3 regions of the Streptomyces solicamelliae genome follow, and region 2 is predicted to be linked to each of the others. Evidence: predicted binding sites of a transcription regulator. Region 2 holds the regulator's gene; each other region holds the start of a gene.
The links. Region 2 encodes HrcA, which represses chaperone genes, less so after heat shock. Its sites were predicted from a motif close to TTNGCACTCNGNNNNNCNGAGTGCNAA; they were not measured.

Region 1: groL (chaperonin GroEL) is a predicted target of HrcA. The motif match lies at 1,544-1,570, and genes of this name have one in related genera.
Region 3: groES (co-chaperone GroES) is a predicted target of HrcA. The motif match lies at 2,211-2,237, and genes of this name have one in related genera.

The regions. Positions count from the first base shown of each region.
Region 1 is NZ_CP160404.1:3,241,931-3,245,203, reverse strand. Features, by position in the region: gene thrC (threonine synthase) at 1-397, shown strand, start outside; gene ABZO31_RS14935 (MoaD/ThiS family protein) at 428-703, shown strand; gene ABZO31_RS14930 (cold-shock protein) at 1,119-1,322, shown strand; gene groL (chaperonin GroEL) at 1,700-3,273, shown strand, end outside.
Region 2 is NZ_CP160404.1:2,242,332-2,245,604, reverse strand. Features, by position in the region: gene ABZO31_RS10430 (MBL fold metallo-hydrolase) at 57-782, opposite strand; gene hrcA (heat-inducible transcriptional repressor HrcA) at 956-1,972, shown strand; gene dnaJ (molecular chaperone DnaJ) at 1,973-3,112, shown strand.
Region 3 is NZ_CP160404.1:4,264,719-4,267,991, reverse strand. Features, by position in the region: gene groL (chaperonin GroEL) at 56-1,684, opposite strand; gene groES (co-chaperone GroES) at 1,803-2,111, opposite strand; gene ABZO31_RS20000 (hypothetical protein) at 2,269-2,472, opposite strand; gene ABZO31_RS19995 (polysaccharide deacetylase family protein) at 2,469-3,273, opposite strand, start outside.

The DNA of each region.
Region 1 (3,273 bases), 1.0 Mb from region 2:
CGCCTTCAAGGCCGGCCACGACGTCGTACGGCCCCAGAAGCCGAACACGATCGCCAAGTCCCTCGCCATCGGCAACCCGGCCGACGGCCCGTACGTCCTCGACATCGCCCGCCGCACGGGCGGCGCCGTGGAGGACGTGAACGACGAGCAGGTCGTGGACGCCATCAAGCTGCTCGCCCGCACCGAGGGCATCTTCGCCGAGACCGCGGGCGGCGTGACCGTCGGCGTGACGAAGAAGCTCGTCGAGGCCGGCGTCCTCGACCCCACGCTGACGACGGTGGTCCTCAACACCGGCGACGGCCTCAAGACCCTCGACGCGGTCGCCGAGACCTCTCAGGCCACCGCCGTCATCCGCCCGAGCCTGGACGCGTTCCGCGACGCCGGCCTGGCCCACTGAGCCGACTGAAGCGACGACAAGGGAGAAGCCATGAGCGTCAACGTCCGCATCCCCACCATCCTCCGCACCTACACGGGCGGGCAGTCCGAGGTCCCGGCCGAGGGCACCACCCTGGGTGAGGTCATCGCCGACCTGGAGAAGAACCACACGGGCATCGCCGCCCGCGTCCTCGACGACCAGGGCAAGCTTCGCCGCTTCGTCAACGTGTACGTCAACGACGACGACGTCCGCTTCGAGCAGGGCCTGGAGACGGCGACGCCGGACGGTGCGGGCGTCTCGATCATCCCGGCCGTCGCCGGAGGCTGACCGTCGAGCGCAGTGCCGGCGGCTGCCGAGTTACCCGCGGTATCCGAATTGCCCCTTCTGGTGAAGAACCGGAGGGGGCAATTCTGCATGGTTGAGCGCGGTAGAGTTGGGGAAGTCCCCTCCGCTGCTCGTGCCAGACGCATATGAGAATGCGCCCGCACGCGACAAGAAGCAGCCAAAATACCTGAGCATTGTGTACTTTTTGCGCCCTTTTCCGGGCCTGATTTGCCCCGGAAATCAAGGAAATCTCCGCAATTCTCCTTTACGGCTCGCTCAGATTTCTCGTCCGATTGACCTGTTGCAGAGGGCAGTTGGGCAGATACATTCAGCCGCGGTCGACGCGTTCCGGCGCAGGGTCTGACCCGGGTTCGCGAAGTGCGGATCCGCGCAAGGGCCAGTAATAGGGGAGTTAGGCATGGCTCAGGGCACCGTCAAGTGGTTCAACGCGGAGAAGGGCTACGGCTTCATCGCGGTCGACGGTGGTGCGGATGTTTTCGTCCACTACAGCGCGATTCAGATGGACGGCTACCGCACCCTCGAGGAGGGGCAGCGGGTCGAGTTCGAGATCTCGCAGGGCCAGAAGGGCCCGCAGGCCGACATGGTCAAGCTCGCCGTCTGACTGCGGCGCGATCGGCCACCGACGCACTTCGTTCGAGGGGCCCGCATCCACCTGGATGCGGGCCCCTCGCGCGTGTGCCGGCGCGTGTACCGGACGGCGGCGACAGCGTGCCCGATCCCCGGAAGACGCTTGCGCCCACCCGTCACCCGACCACCACCCCTTGTGCGACGTCCCTTCGGGACGGCCTTGCACTCTCCTGGGTCGAGTGCTAATCATTGGCGTTAGCACTCTCCCAGTGAGAGTGCTTACGAGGATCGGGCAGACGAGGTCCGCAGGCCGGGCGGGGCAAGGAACCGCACGGCACGCAGACCGTCCGTCGCGGGCGTCGGCGCGGTCCTGGAGCGTTATCCACCCCATGTCCGGGAGGACCACTTCACATGGCCAAGATCATCGCGTTCGACGAGGAGGCCCGGCGCGGTCTCGAGCGCGGCATGAACCAGCTCGCTGACGCCGTCAAGGTCACCCTCGGCCCCAAGGGCCGTAACGTCGTCCTCGAGAAGAAGTGGGGCGCCCCCACGATCACCAACGATGGTGTCTCCATCGCCAAGGAGATCGAGCTCGAGGACCCGTACGAGAAGATCGGCGCCGAGCTGGTCAAGGAAGTCGCCAAGAAGACGGACGACGTCGCCGGCGACGGTACGACCACCGCGACCGTTCTCGCCCAGGCGCTCGTCCGCGAGGGCCTGCGCAACGTGGCGGCCGGCGCCAACCCGATGGCCCTGAAGCGCGGTATCGAGAAGGCCGTCGAGGCCGTCTCCGGCGCGCTGCTCGACCAGGCCAAGGAGGTCGAGACCAAGGAGCAGATCGCCTCCACCGCCTCCATCTCCGCCGCCGACACCCAGATCGGCGAGCTCATCGCCGAGGCCATGGACAAGGTCGGCAAGGAAGGCGTCATCACCGTCGAGGAGTCCCAGACCTTCGGTCTGGAGCTGGAGCTCACCGAGGGTATGCGCTTCGACAAGGGCTACATCTCGGCGTACTTCGCCACCGACATGGAGCGTATGGAGGCCTCGCTCGAGGACCCGTACATCCTCATCGCCAACTCCAAGATCGGCAACGTGAAGGACCTCCTTCCGCTGCTCGAGAAGGTCATGCAGTCCGGCAAGCCGCTGCTGATCATCGCCGAGGACGTCGAGGGCGAGGCCCTGTCGACCCTGGTCGTCAACAAGATCCGCGGCACCTTCAAGTCCGTCGCCGTCAAGGCGCCGGGCTTCGGCGACCGCCGCAAGGCCATGCTGAACGACATCGCCATCCTCACCGGCGGCACGGTCATCTCCGAGGAGGTCGGCCTCAAGCTCGAGAACGCCGGCGTCGACCTGCTGGGCCGCGCCCGCAAGGTCGTCATCACCAAGGACGAGACCACCATCGTCGACGGTGCCGGTGACAGCGAGCAGGTCGCGGGCCGCGTGAACCAGATCCGCGCCGAGATCGAGAACTCGGACTCGGACTACGACCGCGAGAAGCTCCAGGAGCGCCTCGCGAAGCTGGCCGGCGGCGTGGCCGTCATCAAGGCCGGCGCCGCGACCGAGGTCGAGCTCAAGGAGCGCAAGCACCGCATCGAGGACGCCGTTCGCAACGCGAAGGCGGCCGTCGAGGAGGGCATCGTCGCCGGCGGTGGCGTCGCCCTGCTGCAGGCCTCCGAGGTCTTCGAGAAGCTGGAGCTGGACGGTGACGAGGCCACCGGTGCCGCCGCCGTCAAGCTGGCGCTCGAGGCCCCGCTGAAGCAGATCTCCGTGAACGCCGGCCTCGAGGGTGGCGTCATCGTGGAGAAGGTGCGCAACCTGCCCGTCGGCCACGGCCTGAACGCCGCCACCGGCGAGTACGTCGACATGATCGCCGAGGGCATCATCGACCCGGCGAAGGTCACGCGCTCCGCGCTGCAGAACGCGGCCTCCATCGCCGCGCTGTTCCTCACCACCGAGGCCGTCATCGCCGACAAGCCGGAGAAGGC
Region 2 (3,273 bases):
GAAGGCGCAGTCAAGGGGGTGTCAGGTCCGGGTCGTAGGCGCGCACTTGGGGGACGTTAGGGCACGTCGACGCGTCGTGCCAGTTCATCGCGCTGTGCCCGCACGAACGCCGCGTCCACCACCGCGCCGTGTCCCGGGACGTAGTGCGCGTCCTCCCCGCCCAGGGCCAGCAGGCGGTCCAGGGCGGCGGGCCACTGCGACAGGACCGCGTCCGGGCCCGCCTGCGGCTCGCCCGACTCCTCGACCAGGTCGCCGCAGAACACCACCTCCCGCGCCCCCGGCACCAGCAGCACCAGGTCGTGGCCCGAGTGGGCGGGTCCCACGTTGGCCAGCAGGACCTGCCGGCCGCCCAGGTCCAGCGTCCACTCGCCGGACACCACGTGCTCCGGCGCCACCAGCACGTCCGCCGCCTCCGCCGCCTCGGCCGCGTCGAGCCCCTGCCGGACCGCGTCCGACCGCAGCGCCTCCCGCTCCCGGGCGTTCCGCAGCAGCGTGTCCGTGCCGACCGCCCCGTACACCTGGACCCCGGCGAACGCCGCCGTGCCGAGCACATGATCGAAGTGCGGGTGGCTGAGTGCGATGTGCGTCACTTTCCGGCCGGTCAGCGCCTCCGCCTGGGAGCGCAGCTCCGCGCCCTCCCGCAGCGAGGAACCCGTGTCGTACAGAAGAACCGCCCGATCGCCCAGAACGAGCCCCACAGTGGCGTCCCAGCCCGGCAGCCGCCGCCGTCCGACCCCGTCCGCGAGCCGCTCCCAGCCGTACTCTTCCCAAGCGATGTCCATACCGTGGTCCATACCGTGACGCTATCGGTCCGGGGTACCGCCTCCTTGCCAGGAGCGATGTCCGCCGCCGTACACTGGCCGGGGGATTCCTGGCACTCGGAGAGGGCGAGTGCCAAACACGGAGCAAACCGGAACGACCGGATCGACCCGAACGACAGCTGGAGGTGTGCGCCATGCTCAGCGAACGCAGACTCGAGGTGCTGCGCGCCATCGTCCAGGACTACGTCGGGACGGAGGAGCCGGTCGGCTCGAAGGCGCTCACCGAGCGGCACAACCTGGGCGTCTCCCCGGCCACCGTGCGCAACGACATGGCCGCGCTGGAGGAGGAGGGCTTCATCGCCCAGCCGCACACCAGCGCCGGGCGCATCCCCACCGACAAGGGCTACCGCCTGTTCGTCGACAAGCTGGCGTCCGTCAAGCCGCTGTCGACGCCCGAGCGGCGCGCGATCCACAGCTTCCTCGACAGCGCGGTCGACCTCGACGACGTCGTGGCCCGCACGGTCCGGCTGCTCGCGCAGCTGACCCGGCAGGTCGCGATCGTGCAGTACCCGTCGCTGACCCGTTCGACGGTGCGGCACGTGGAGCTGCTGTCGCTGTCGCCCGCCCGGCTGATGCTCGTGCTGATCACGGACACCGGCCGGGTCGAGCAGCGGATGATCGACTGCCCGGCGCCGTTCGGCGAGACCTCCCTCGCCGATCTGCGGGCCCGGCTGAACAGCCGGGTCGCCGGCAAGCGCTTCGCGGACGTCCCGCGCCTGGTGCAGGACCTCGCGGAGTCGTTCGAGGCGGAGGACCGCGGTACGGTCTCGGCCGTGCTCGCGACGCTCCTGGAGACCCTGGCGGAAGAGCACGAGGAACGGCTGATGATCGGCGGCACCGCCAATCTCACCCGCTTCGGGCACGACTTCCCGCTGGTGATCCGGCCGGTGCTGGAGGCTCTCGAGGAGCAGGTCGTGCTCCTCAAACTGCTCGGCGAGGCCAACGACTCGGGCATGACCGTACGGATCGGGCACGAGAACACCCATGAGGGGCTCACGTCCACATCCGTCGTCACGGTCGGCTACGGTTCGGGCGGCGAGGCCGTCGCAAAACTCGGCGTGGTCGGACCGACCCGCATGGACTACCCCGGAACGATGGGAGCGGTACGCGCAGTGGCACGTTACGTCGGACAGATCCTGGCGGAGTCGTAAGTGGCCACGGACTACTACGCCGTACTCGGCGTACGCCGCGACGCGTCCCAGGACGAGATCAAGAAGGCCTTCCGTCGCCTGGCGCGCGAGCTTCACCCGGACGTGAATCCGGACCCGAAGACGCAGGAGCGCTTCAAGGAGATCAACGCCGCCTACGAGGTTCTCTCGGACCCGCAGAAGAAGCAGGTCTACGACCTCGGCGGCGACCCGCTGTCCGCCTCGGGCGGCGGGGGCGGCGCCGGTGGCTTCGGCGCCGGAGGCTTCGGCAACTTCTCCGACATCATGGACGCGTTCTTCGGCACGGCCTCGCAGCGCGGGCCGCGGTCGCGGACCCGGCGCGGCCAGGACGCGATGATCCGGCTGGAGGTCGAGCTCAACGAGGCGGCCTTCGGCACGACGAAGGACATCCAGGTCGACACGGCGGTCGTGTGCACGACGTGTTCCGGAGAGGGCGCCGCGCCCGGCACCTCCGCGCAGACCTGTGACATGTGTCGCGGCCGCGGTGAGGTCTCGCAGGTCACCCGGTCCTTCCTGGGCCAGGTCATGACCTCGCGGCCGTGCCCGCAGTGCCAGGGCTTCGGGACCGTCGTCCCGACCCCGTGCCCGGAGTGCGCGGGCGACGGGCGGGTGCGTTCCCGCCGGACGCTCACGGTCAAGATCCCGGCCGGTGTCGACAACGGCACGCGGATCCAGCTCGCGGGCGAGGGCGAGGTCGGCCCCGGCGGCGGTCCCGCCGGCGACCTGTACGTGGAGATCCACGAGCTGCCGCACCCGACCTTCCAGCGGCGGGGCGACGACCTGCACTGCACGGTCACCATCCCGATGACGGCGGGAGCCCTCGGCACGAAGGTGCCGCTGGACACCCTCGACGGCCGCGAGGAGGTCGACATCCGCCCGGGTACGCAGTCCGGCCAGTCGATCCCGCTGCACGGCCGCGGCGTCACGCATCTGCGCGGCGGCGGCCGGGGCGACCTGATCGTCCACGTCGAGGTGCAGACCCCGTCGAAGCTGGACCCGGAGCAGGAGCGCCTGCTGCGCGAACTGGCCAAGCTGCGCGGCGAGGAACGGCCGACGGGGCAGTTCCAGCCGGGGCAGCAGGGGTTGTTCTCGCGGCTGAAGGACGCCTTCAACGGTCGGTAGGCGCCTCTGCCGGGGGTCCGGGGGTCGTCCCCGGGGAACGCAGTCGGCCGGGGCAGCAGGGGTTGTTCTCGCGATTGAAGGACGCCTTCAACGGTCGGTAGGTGTCGGAGTTCGTGTGTGACAGAGGGGGTGCCGCCTTGTGCGGCGCCCCCTCTGCCGCA
Region 3 (3,273 bases), 2.0 Mb from region 2:
GCCCCCGTTCCCCGAAGGGAACAGGGGCCGCACGGTTCAGCTACCGGCTACTGCCTCAGTGGGAGTGGCCGTGACCGTGGCCGTGGCCCGCGTCCGCCGGCTCCTCTTCCTTCTTCTCGACGACCAGGGTCTCGGTCGTGAGCAGCAGGGAGGCGATGGAGGCGGCGTTCTCCAGGGCGGAACGGGTGACCTTCACCGGGTCGATGACGCCGGCCTTGACCAGGTCGCCGTACTCGCCGGTGGCGGCGTTGAAGCCGTTGCCCTTGTCGAGCTCCGCCACCTTCGAGGTGATGACGTAGCCCTCGAGGCCGGCGTTCTCGGCGATCCAGCGCAGCGGCTCGACGGCGGCGCGGCGGACGACCGCGACACCCGTGGCCTCGTCGCCGGTCTTGTCGAGGTTGCCCTCGAGGACCTTGACGGCGTGGACGAGCGCGGAGCCACCACCGGAGACGATGCCCTCCTCGACCGCGGCGCGGGTCGCGGAGATGGCGTCCTCCAGACGGTGCTTCTTCTCCTTCAGCTCCACCTCGGTGGCGGCGCCGACCTTGATCACGCACACGCCGCCGGCCAGCTTCGCGAGGCGCTCCTGGAGCTTCTCGCGGTCCCAGTCGGAGTCCGTGGTCTCGATCTCGGCCTTGATCTGGTTGACGCGGCCGACGACGTCCTCGGAGTTGCCGCCGCCGTCGACGATGGTGGTGTCGTCCTTGGTGACGGTGACCCGGCGGGCGGAGCCCAGCACGTCCAGACCGGCCTGGTCGAGCTTGAGGCCGACCTCCTCGGCGATGACGGTGGCACCGGTCAGGGTGGCCATGTCGCCGAGCATCGCCTTGCGGCGGTCGCCGAAGCCGGGGGCCTTGACGGCCACCGCGTTGAAGGTGCCGCGGATCTTGTTGACGACCAGGGTCGACAGGGCCTCGCCCTCGACGTCCTCGGCGATGATCAGCAGCGGCTTGGAGCCACCGGCCTGGATGATCTTCTCCAGGATCGGGAGCAGGTCCTGGATGGAGGCGATCTTGCCCTGGTGGATCAGGATGTACGGGTCGTCGAGGACGGCCTCCATACGCTCCTGGTCGGTCACCATGTACGGGGACAGGTAGCCCTTGTCGAAGGCCATGCCCTCGGTGAAGTCCAGCTCCAGACCGAAGGTGTTGGACTCCTCGACGGTGATGACACCGTCCTTGCCGACCTTGTCCATCGCCTCGGCGATGAGCTCGCCGACCTGCTGGTCCTGCGCGGAGAGCGCGGCGACGGCGGCGATGTCGGACTTGTCCTCGATCGGACGGGCGGTGGCGAGCAGCTCGTCGGAGACGGCCTTGACCGCGGCGTCGATGCCCTTCTTCAGGGCGGCCGGGGAGGCACCGGCGGCGACGTTGCGCAGACCCTCGCGGACCAGGGCCTGGGCGAGCACGGTGGCGGTGGTGGTGCCGTCACCCGCGATGTCGTTGGTCTTGGTCGCCACCTCCTTCACCAGCTGCGCGCCGAGGTTCTCGTACGGGTCCTCGATCTCGACCTCGCGGGCGATCGTGACACCGTCGTTGGTGATGGTGGGGGCGCCGAACTTCTTGTCGATGACGACGTTGCGGCCCTTGGGACCGATCGTCACCTTCACCGTGTCGGCAAGCTTGTTGACGCCGCGCTCAAGGGCGCGACGGGCGTCCTCGTCGAACTTCAGGATCTTCGCCATGGGAGCGGTTCAGCCCTCTCGGATTTCGTGGTGAAACGAACCACGCCCCTGGACGCCCGGTGCGGGGTCAGGGGCGTGGCTCAAAGCATCTGGCTCGGGAGCCGGCTGCTCGGGTGACTTACTTCTCGATGATCGCGAGCACGTCGCGAGCCGAGAGGACGAGGTACTCCTCGCCGTTGTACTTCACCTCGGTGCCGCCGTACTTGCTGTAGAGCACGACGTCGCCGACCTTCACGTCGAGCGGCAGGCGCTCGCCGTTCTCGAAGCGGCCCGGACCCACGGCGAGGACGGCGCCCTCCTGGGGCTTCTCCTTCGCGGTGTCCGGGATGACCAGGCCAGAGGCGGTGGTCTGCTCGGCGTCGAGCGGCTGGACCACGATGCGGTCCTCGAGCGGCTTGATGGCAACCTTGGAGCTGGTGGTCGTCACGATCCGACCTCCCCCTTCGGAGATCTCACGGGGTCTTCTGTCTGAGGTGGCGACCAGGTGGATCCGTCGTCGCGGGTGCCGGACCTGCCCGTCGCTGTGTTGGCACTCTCACGTGGGGAGTGCCAGAGCCGAGACTATGACTGCGATTAGCACTCGGTCAAGCGGAGTGCCAATTCACGACGGCGTGCCGCCCCCGCGGAGCGAGATCCGGAGCCGTGCCCGCCGCGTGCGCCGCATGTCTGACCGCCTTTCTGCCCAGACGTTCGATCGGGTCCACCGCGTCCCCGCAGGCCGCGCACCCCGGCGCGGCGAACAGCGCGCCGGCCGCCAGCAGTCCGGCGAGCAGCCGGCGCGCGCTCACACGTAGTCCTCGAGGCGGGCGACCGCGTAGCCCTTGTCCGTGACCGTCTTCATCACCCTGCGGATCATGTCCGGCATGGTGCCCTTCCAGTCCTCCTTGCCGCGGAAGTGCGTGAGGATGATGTCGCCGGGGTGCAGATCGCGGTCCCACTCGCGCCATTCCATCCGGTCCGGGAACGCCTCGGCGGCCCACAGCGGCACAGCCTTGACCCCGCAGGACTGCGCGGCGCGCAGGGTGTTCTCGTTGTAGTTGCCGTACGGCGGGCGGAACAGCGGCGGCCGCTTGCCGTAGTGCTTCTCGAGGGTGGCCTGCTGGTCGCAGATCTCGCGCTTCTGCTGCGCGTACGACAGGCCGGGCATGTAACGGTGGTTCAGGGTGTGGTTGTGCAGTGCGACGCCGGCGTCCTGCATCTTCCTGAAGTAGCCGTAGTCCTCCTTGACGAGGTAGTCGCTCAGGAAGGCGCTGTACGGGATCCGCAGCTCGGACATCATCCGCAGCAGCTCGGGGTCCTTCTCCGCGCCGTCGTCGATCGTCAGGAAGACGATCTTCTCCTTGGTGGGCACGGTGGTGAAGACCGGCGGCAGCCCCTCGCCGTCGGTCTCGAAGCCCTTGCGGGTGGTGATCTTCGGCTTGACCTTCGGCGGCGGGGGCGCGGGCAGCGGGGTCTTCGCGAGGCCCCACTTCTTCGCGGCGACGGCGCGGGCGGCCTGGGCCTTGCGGACCTTCTCGACGTACGCGGCGAGGGCGCCGGCCCCGCCCCGGTCCTCGGCCCGCGCCCCGGCCGCGGCCGCGGGCCTGCCG